DNA from 4 places in the Streptomyces sp. NPDC093600 genome. Region 3 is predicted to be linked to each of the others. Evidence: riboswitches for the same ligand, from Rfam matches in the RefSeq annotation. Region 3 holds a riboswitch; each other region holds the start of a gene.
The links. A riboswitch is a leader RNA that binds a small molecule or an ion and turns the genes downstream of it on or off. The one in region 3 is predicted to bind cobalamin.

Region 1: linked by a shared signal. The riboswitch ahead of ACIRB4_RS18180 (energy-coupling factor ABC transporter permease) and the one ahead of ACIRB4_RS07230 (prenyltransferase/squalene oxidase repeat-containing protein) in region 3 are both predicted to bind cobalamin.
Region 2: linked by a shared signal. The riboswitch ahead of ACIRB4_RS09685 (cobalamin biosynthesis protein) and the one ahead of ACIRB4_RS07230 (prenyltransferase/squalene oxidase repeat-containing protein) in region 3 are both predicted to bind cobalamin.
Region 4: linked by a shared signal. The riboswitch ahead of cobN (cobaltochelatase subunit CobN) and the one ahead of ACIRB4_RS07230 (prenyltransferase/squalene oxidase repeat-containing protein) in region 3 are both predicted to bind cobalamin.

What each region holds. Positions count from the first base shown of each region.
Region 1 is NZ_JBIWIU010000006.1:345,286-347,465, reverse strand. It holds gene dhaL (dihydroxyacetone kinase subunit DhaL) at 1-147, shown strand, start outside; gene ACIRB4_RS18185 (PTS-dependent dihydroxyacetone kinase phosphotransferase subunit DhaM) at 144-548, shown strand; cobalamin riboswitch at 623-831, shown strand; gene ACIRB4_RS18180 (energy-coupling factor ABC transporter permease) at 860-1,561, shown strand; gene ACIRB4_RS18175 (energy-coupling factor ABC transporter substrate-binding protein) at 1,567-1,926, shown strand; gene cbiQ (cobalt ECF transporter T component CbiQ) at 1,933-2,180, shown strand, end outside.
Region 2 is NZ_JBIWIU010000002.1:890,406-892,585, forward strand. It holds gene ACIRB4_RS09680 (cobyric acid synthase) at 1-174, opposite strand, end outside; gene ACIRB4_RS09685 (cobalamin biosynthesis protein) at 171-1,151, opposite strand; cobalamin riboswitch at 1,185-1,327, opposite strand; gene ACIRB4_RS09690 (hypothetical protein) at 1,466-1,687, opposite strand; gene ACIRB4_RS09695 (anion permease) at 1,706-2,180, opposite strand, start outside.
Region 3 is NZ_JBIWIU010000002.1:340,956-343,135, forward strand. It holds gene ACIRB4_RS07230 (prenyltransferase/squalene oxidase repeat-containing protein) at 1-922, opposite strand, end outside; cobalamin riboswitch at 999-1,131, opposite strand; gene ACIRB4_RS07235 (MBL fold metallo-hydrolase) at 1,206-2,180, opposite strand, start outside.
Region 4 is NZ_JBIWIU010000009.1:7,261-9,440, forward strand. It holds gene ACIRB4_RS21775 (cobalamin biosynthesis protein CobG) at 1-905, opposite strand, end outside; cobalamin riboswitch at 975-1,108, shown strand; gene cobN (cobaltochelatase subunit CobN) at 1,147-2,180, shown strand, end outside.

The sequences.
Region 1 (2,180 bases), on a different contig from region 3:
GCCGAGGAGGGCGCGCTGGCGACCGTACCGCTCCGGGCCCGCAAGGGCCGCGCCAGCTACCTGGGCGAACGGTCGATCGGGCACCAGGACCCCGGGGCCACCTCGTCCGCGCTGCTGATCGCCGCCCTCGCGGAGGTGGCCGGATGAGCGGGCAGGTCGGCATCGTTCTCGTCTCGCACAGCGCCGCCGTCGCCGCGGCCGTGGCAGAACTCGCCCAGGGCCTCTCGGGCGGCGGCCCCACCGCACCGATCATGCCCGCCGGAGGCACCCCGGACGGCGGCCTCGGCACCAGCTCCGAGCTGATCGCCGAGGCGGCGAAGGCGGTCGACCGGGGCGCCGGTGTGGCCCTCCTCGTCGATCTGGGCAGCGCCGTGCTGACCGTCAAGGCGCTGCTCGCCGAGGGTGACGAGCTGCCCGAGGGATCGCGGCTCGTGGACGCGCCCTTCGTCGAGGGCGCGATCGCCGCCCTCGTCACGGCGTCGGCGGGCGGGGACCTGGACGCCGTGGAGGCCGCGGCCTCGGAGGCGTACACGTACCGGAAGGCGTGAGCGGGCGGGCGGCGTAGCACCCGTCACGGGCCGTACCGGGAGGCGACCGTGTTGTGATGTAGCTGGTCAACGCACTAGTGTCGCAGGGCCTTGGTGTACGGGAAACCGGTGCAGTACCGGTGCGGCCCTCGCCACTGTGATCGGGAGGTCCGGCTCCACCCCCTTGGGGAGAACCCTCAGGGGAGCCACTGCACCGCCGCGGGAGACCGTCGCGGTGTGGGAAGGCGGAGTCCGGGCGGCATGACCGTCAGCCAGGAGACCGGCCAAGGTGCGTTGTCCATCCACGAGGTGCTGGAGAGGGTCTCCCAACCATGCATATCGCCGAGGGGTATCTGCCCCCTGTGCACGCGGCCGCCTGGGGCGTCGCGTCCGCGCCGTTCGTCGTCCACGGGGTCCGTGCCCTGACCCGTGAGGTCAAGGCCCATCCCGAATCCACTCTGCTGCTGGGCGCTTCCGGCGCTTTCACCTTCGTCCTGTCCGCGCTCAAGATTCCGTCGGTGACGGGCAGTTGCTCGCACCCCACGGGAACGGGCCTCGGCGCGATCCTGTTCCGGCCGCCCGTGATGGCGGTCCTGGGCACGATCACGCTGCTCTTCCAGGCGCTGCTCCTGGCGCACGGCGGGCTCACCACCCTCGGCGCCAACGTCTTCTCGATGGCGGTCGTCGGTCCGTGGGCCGGGTACGGGGCGTACCGGCTGCTGCGCCGGTTCGACGTGCCGCTGATGGTGAGCGTGTTCTTCGGCGCGTTCGTCGCCGACCTGTCCACGTACTGCGTCACCAGCGTGCAGCTGGCGGTCGCGTTCCCCGACCCCGCCAGCGGTGTGCTCGGCGCGCTGGCGAAGTTCGGCGGGATCTTCGCCGTCACGCAGCTGCCGCTCGCGGTGAGCGAGGGCCTGCTCACGGTGCTCGTGATGCGTCTGCTGACGCAGTCGAGCAAGGGCGATCTGACCCGGCTCGGGGTGCTGCTTCCCGGCGCCAGGAAGAGCGAGACCACGGAGGCGGTGGCCCGATGAGCCCGATGAGCAGGAACACGAAGATCAACGCCCTGCTGCTGCTCGCCGTCGCCGCGCTGGCGGTGCTGCCGCTGATCCTGGGGCTCGGCGACCACAAGGATGAGCCGTTCGCGGGGGCCGACGCCGAGGCGGAGGCCGCGATCACGGAGATCCGGCCCGACTACGAGCCGTGGTTCAGCCCGCTGTACGAGCCTCCGTCCGGCGAGGTCGAGTCGGCGCTGTTCGCGCTGCAGGCGGCCATCGGCGCCGGTGTCCTCGCGTACTACTTCGGTCTGCGGCGCGGACGTCGACAGGGCGAGGAGCGCGCGGCGGCGTCGCAGGGGACGCGGGCGGCGATGGGGGCGCGGGCCCCGGGCGACGAGTAGGTCGCGATGCTGCCGATCGACGCGGCGGCGCACAGCAGTCGCTGGCGCCGCCGTCACCCGTGCGAGAAGGCCGCTCTGGGCTTCGGCCTGACGCTGTGCGCGGTCTGTCTGCCGCCGTGGCCGGGCGCCGTCCTGGTGGCGACGGCCACCCTCGCGGTGCTGCTCGGTCCCGCCGGAGTGCCCGGACGTCAGCTGTGGCGGGCGTTCCGGATCCCGCTGGGCTTCTGCGTGACGGGCGCGGTGCCGCTGCTGTT
Region 2 (2,180 bases), 550 kb from region 3:
CGCGCCCTCCCGGGTCACGAAGGAGTTCAGGGACATGTTCTGGCCCTTGAACGGCGCCACCCTCACGCCCTTGCGGACCAGCCAGCGGCAGATCCCGGCCGTGACGACGCTCTTGCCCGCGTCGGACGTGGTCCCCGCGACCAGCAGCCCGCCTCCCCGCGGTCCGCTCCTCATGCGCTCCTCCGCTTCATGGCGCCCACCACGATCCTTCCGGCCACACAGGCCGCCAGCGTCAGTCCGGTCACCCGGCGCGACAGCCGTACGGCCCGTTCGATGTCCGCCACTTCCACGTCGCGGCCCGCAGCGTTGAGCACCGGCCGGTGCTCGACCCGTCCGCCGTACGAGAGCGTCCCGCCGAGCCGTACGCCGAGCGCTCCCGCGAACGCGGCCTCGACCGGGCCGGCGTTGGGGCTCGGGTGCCTGCCCGCGTCGGCCCGCCATGCCCGGACCGCGCCACGGGGGTCGCCGCCCGCGACGGTCGCGAGCGCGGCCGTCAGCCGCGCCCCCGGCCAGCCGGCCACGTCGTCGAGGCGGGCGGAGGCCCAGCCGAAGCGGCGGTACTTCGGGGACTTGTGCCCGACCATCGCGTCCAGGGTGTTCACGGCCCGGAAGCCGACGAGGCCCGGGACCCCGGCGACCGCGCCCCAGACCAGGGCGCCGACGACCGCGTCGGAGGTGTTCTCGGCGACGGACTCCACGACCGCGCGGGCCATCGCCGGGCCGTCCAGGGCCTGCGGGTCGCGGCCGCACAGATGTGGCAGCCGCTCGCGGGCCACCTCCAGGTCGCCTGCGGCCAGCGCCCCGCCGATGGCACGGGCCTCCCGGCCCAGCGTCGTACCGCCGACGACCGCCCACACGGAGGCAGCGGTCAGGGCGGCGGAGGCGAGGGGGCGGTCGCGGACGGCGCGTGCGGCGAGCGCCGCGGCTCCGGCGGCGCCGCCCGCGCAGACGGCGGTGTGCAGCGCGCCCCACCCGCGGTGGTCGCGCAGGAGAAGTCGTTCGACGGCGCCGGCGGCCTGCCCGAATCCGGCGACCGGATGGCCGCGGCGCGGGTCGCCGATCAGCAGGTCCGCGAGCAGGCCGGAGGCGGCTCCGTACGCGAAGACGCCCGTGGACGCGAATACACCGGTGGCAGCTCTGCGGCCAGGCATGGCGCTATGTCCTCACTCAGGGTCCGCGCCCTGGCTCGACGTGACCGGCGGTGAGAGTTCCTGGCTCCCGGGGATCAGTTCCCCGGTCACAGTGGCGGGACCGCGCCGGATTCGCACCGGACTTCCTCTTCTGCCGCCGTAATGGCCCCGGAAGTCCACCACGCAGCGCGAACACCCGTCAACTCACCCCTGACCTGCGGCGGGAGAGTGTGCGAAGCCCCACAGCGCGGCCCCACGACGAAGCCTCCCCACACGACGGCTGGGCGTGCCGCACCTTCCGGTGCGGCACGCCCAGCCGTGAGTGGGTCGATCGGTCAGACGACGATCAGATAGATGCCGTACGCGACGGCCGCCGCGCACAGGGCGAAGCAGGCGTAGGCGCCGGTGCGCGCGAGGGCGGCGGAGCCTCCCTGGGCCGAGGCCCGCTCCTGCTTGGAGAGGCCGACGATGCCGAGGGTGAACAGGCCCACGAGGGCGACGGTCGCCACGAGGCTGACTCCGAAGACGGAGCCGAGAGCTGCCCAGTCGATCTTCATGCTGATGTCTCTCGTTCCTTAGACCGTCGCCGTGGCGGCCGGGGCGGCCGGGTCGGTGGGAGCCGGCGCGGGGATGGTGGTCTTCAGGTCGTCGGTGAGGGTCCCGGCCGGGGGCGGGGTGACGGCCGCGATGGCGGTGGTCACGACGCCGGGGGCCTCGGCCTCGGTCTCGGTCTCGTTGACGTTGGTGTGGTCGACGACCTGGCGGCGGGAGATGAACCAGATCGCGGTGCAGGAGGCGATCAGGAAGGCGGCGACGGCGATGACGCCCCAGGTGCCCTGCCGGGTGACGTACTCCGAGAGCGCGGCGACCAGGCCGGCGGCGGGGAGGGTCAGGCCCCAGGCGACGAACATCCGGGTGGCGGTGGACCAGCGGACCACCCCGCCCTTGCGGCCCAGGCCCGCGCCCATGACGGCGCCGGAGCAGGAGTGCGTGGTCGACAGGGAGAAGCCGAGGTTGGAGGAGCTCAGGATGACGGCCGCGGCGCTGGTC
Region 3 (2,180 bases):
GCGCGACGACGGCGTCGGCCGTGTTGCCGAAGTCGGGCAGCTCGGACGGGTTCGCGGCGCCGGGCATCGGCGGCGTGTTCAGGTGGCCGGTCTTCGCGAGCGCCCGCGCCAGATAGGAGGCGCCGTTGAGGGCGGCCCGCTCGATCGTGGGCTTGGGCAGGTCGGTGCAGGTGGGGGTCTGCGCGGGCTTCACACCGCGCGCGGTGAGGCCCTTGCCGAGTCCGGCGAGCGTGGCGGCCGCGGTGGCGTCGGCGTTCGCGAGCAGTTTGCCGGACTTGTCGGGCTGGTAGGCGAACGCGCCCGCGCCGTCCTTCGTCGTACAGGGGGCGGCGAAGCCGAGCAGCGCGTCGTACGGAGTCCTGCCGTCGGCGGACTTCACCTCGCCCGGCTTCTCGCCGAGGGCGGCGAGGGCGCCGATCACGATGGAGGTCGAGTTGGCGTCGCTGGGGCTGCCGGGGTTGTAGCCCCAGCCGCCGTCCTTGTTCTGGACGCCCTTCAGCCAGCCGGCGCCCGCCCGGGCGGCCTTGGCCAGCCGCTCGGGGTCGGCGCTGTCGCGCTTGACGCCGGAGAGGGCCTGCACGGCGACGGCGGTGGCGTTGGTGTCGAGCATCGTGGCCGGGGTGCAGGGCTTGGCGGGATCCGGGCGGTACGAGGGGAAGGCGCCGCTGTCGCACTGCTGCCCCAGCAGCCAGGTGACGGACTTCTCGGCGGGCTGGACGCCGTTGGTCCGCTGGGCGATGAAGGCGAGCGACTGGCGCCAGACGCCGTCGTACGTCGGGTCCTTCGTGCCATAGAGCCCGGAGGGGATCACGGGCGCGGGGGTGGGCGACGGGGAGGGCGCGGCGGATGCGACGGAAGCCGTTCCGGTGCAGAGCAGCGCGGCGGCTGCGAACGCGGCGGCGCCGCGGCGGACGGTGGTCATGCGTGCTGTGCCTCTCCTGCGGGCCGGGCACAGGCACGCTCGGGGCACCAGGCTCGGCTCCGTATTCCTCGACGGTGCCGGCGGTCACGTCCCGGGCGGGGCATTCCGACTCACCACGCGGAGGTGGCTCACGGTTGCGGGTCAGTGCCGGATTCGCACCGGCTTCCCCCCGTACGGGCATGATGACGACTCGCACACTCTACCGGGCCGTACCCCGGACGGCCGGTGGGTGCGAGGCGCCTCACACCGCGCCTCGGCGAGGGGGCGCGGCCCCCGGGCACGGTCAGCGGACCGCCGCGTACGCCACCGGGTCCGTGCCCGGTACGGCCTCCGCGCGGCCCAGCTTGACCAGCCGGCGCACATGCGCCTCGGCCTCGCTGACCGCGATGTTCCGCGAACCGTACGGGATCCGCTCCCACGGGCGGTTCCACTCCATCCGCTCGGCGAGCTGCCACGGGGTCAGGGGAGTGGCCAGCAGGCTGAGGAGGCCCGTCAGCCGTTCCTCGTGGTGGTCGAGGAGTTCGCGGACCCGGCCGGCCGCGTCGGTGAAGGCGTACTGGTGGGCGGGGAGCACCTCGGCGGCGCCGAGGCGGCCGATCCGTTCCAGCGAGTCCAGGTAGTCGCCGAGGGGGTCGGTGACGGTGTGGTCGTCCGGGTCCTCGTAGAGGCCGATGTGCGGGGAGATCTCGGGCAGCAGATGGTCGCCGGAGAACAGCCTCCCGTGCCCCGGCAGGTGCGTGGGGTGGTGCTCCTCCAGGTGCAGGCAGACATGGCCCGGTGTGTGACCGGGCGTCCACACCGCCCGCAGCCGCCGGCCCGCGAGGTCCAGCAGCTCCCCGGGCAGGATCTCGCGGTCGGGCAGGGCCGGGCGCAGCCCCGGCAGGGCCCGCGACCGGCCGCTGGCGCGGGCGGCCAGGAGCGGGGCGGTGTGCTCCTCGGGGGCGCCGGCGGCGGCCAGTTTGCGGGCGAGGTAGTCGAGCCACGCCTCCGGCTCCGACTCCCGTGTGCGGCGTACGACGGCGGTGTCGGCGGCGTGCATCGCGACCCACGCGCCGGACTCCTCCCGGACCCGGCCGGAGAGGCCGTGGTGGTCGGGGTGGTGGTGGGTGATGACGACGCCGTGGACGTCCCGTACGGAGATGCCCAGGGCGGCGAGCCCGCCGGTGAGTTCGGTCCAGGAGTCCGGGTCGTCCCAGCCGGTGTCGATCAGGACGGGACCCCGGTCGGTGTCGAGGACGTGGACCAGGGTGTGGCCGAG
Region 4 (2,180 bases), on a different contig from region 3:
GTGACGACGGCGCCCCGCCAGGGGGTGAGCCGCACCTCTCCAGCGGTGGCGGCCAGGGCGCGCAGCTGTTCGGCCGTCAGCCGGCCGAGGGGCGCCAGGACGGAGACGGCGCTCTCGCCGAGCACCCCGGGCGCGGGGGGTTCGCCGTGCGGGAGTTCCGGCGCGGGTACGGGCTCGGCCGCGATCCCGGCCCGGGCGAGCGCCCCGGTCAGGTCCGGCTGGTGCCCCTCGGGCAGCTCACGGACCCGCCAGGCGCCGTTCCCCGCGGCTCGGGCGGCGGCCAGGAAGGCCTCGGCGGCGGCGAGCGCGGCGCGGGGCGCGTCGTCGGCGCCCAGCTGGAAGACCTGGTCGCCGACCCGGAGCCGTACCGTCGGCCCTGCTGCGATCAAGGTCACATCTCCGCCGAGACCGGCCACGTCCCCCCGGCCGTCGTCCAGGACGAAGAGGAAACGGCCGGAAAGGGCCGCCGTCCCCTCCCGGGCGCACAGCAGCGCGTCCAGCTGGCGCGCCCACAACTGCACGTCACCGCCGCTGAGTCCGTCCAGTCCCGCGGCCGGTGAGGCCACCACGTTCCGGACGCGTTCATGGGTCGGGGACGGCAGGAGGCCGGCCGGTGCCAGCAGCTCCGCCAGCTGCGCGCCGCAGCCCTCCGCGAGGCCCCGCAGCTCCACGTTTCCCCGGGAGGTGACACTGACCCGGCCGTCGCCAAGGACCTCCGCCACGGTGGCCAGGACCTCCACCTGGCGAGCCGTCAGCAAGCCTGCGGGCAGGCGGAGTCGGGCCAGGCGGCCGTCGTCGGCGGGGTGCAGCCGGAGCGCCCCGGGGCAGGCGTCGCCACGGTCCCGTATGACGGGTTCGCCCGGGTTGGGCGTGGTGGGTGGGGTGGGCGGCATGGCGGCGAGCATACCCACGTGAATCCGCGTGCCCACCGGGTGTGATCCGGCCAACCCCCCGGCCTGGCGGGGGCAGGATCTACTATGCAGAACGGCATGGGGTCCCAGGGCCCCGGGGAGGAAGCCCGGTGAGAATCCGGCGCGGTCCCGCCACTGTGAGCCAGGTCGCACCAGCGTCCCGGTGAGTCAGGAACTCCCGCCGTCCACACGACCACCCGGGGCGCGGACAACCCCGAGGAAGGCCTGCGCTCGCATGCGAATTCTGTTGCTGTCGCACTCCGACACCGACCTGCTCAGCGCCCGCGCGGCCGGCGGCCCGGTGGCGTACCGGTTCGCCAACCCCTCGCGCCTCGCCCCCGACGACCTTCCCGGTCTCCTGGACGGCTCGGACCTCGTCGTCGTACGCCTCCTCGGCGGCCTGCGGGCCTGGGAGGACGGGCTGCAGACGCTGCGCGCCGCCGGGAAGCCGCTGGTCGTGCTCTCCGGCGAACAGGCGCCCGACGCCCAGCTCATGGAGACCTCCACGGTCCCGATCGGCGTCGCCACCGAGGCGCACGCCTATCTCGCCCACGGCGGCCCCGGCAACCTGGAGCAGCTCGCCCGGTTCCTCGCCGACACCGTGCTGCTCACCGGCCACGGCTTCGAGGCCCCGGCCGCCGCCCCCACCTGGGGCCCGCTGGAGCGCACCCCCCGGAGGACCGACGGCCCGACCGTCGCGGTGCTCTACTACCGCGCCCACCACATGAGCGGGAACACCGCCTTCATCGGCACCCTCTGCGACGCCGTCGAGGACGCCGGAGCCCAGGCCCTGCCGCTGTACGTGGCCTCCCTGCGCGCCCCCGAACCCGAACTGCTCGCGCGGCTGCGCGGCGTCGACGCGATCGTCACCACCGTCCTCGCCGCCGGCGGCACCAAGCCCGCCGAGGCCCAGGCCGGCGGCGACGAGGAGGCCTGGGACGCGGGCGCGCTCGCCGCGCTCGACGTACCGATCCTGCAGGCGCTCTGCCTCACCGGTTCGCGTACGGCCTGGGAGGAGAACGACGAGGGTCTCTCCCCGCTCGACGCCGCCAGCCAGGTCGCCGTCCCCGAGTTCGACGGCCGGCTCATCACCGTGCCGTTCTCCTTCAAGGAGATCGACGAGGACGGGCTCCCGGCCTATGTCGCCGACGCCGAGCGCGCGGCCCGCGTCGCCGGGATCGCCGTCCGCCACGCCCGCCTGCGGCACATCCCGAACGCCGAGAAGCGCCTGGCCCTGGTCCTCTCCGCGTACCCGACGAAGCACTCCCG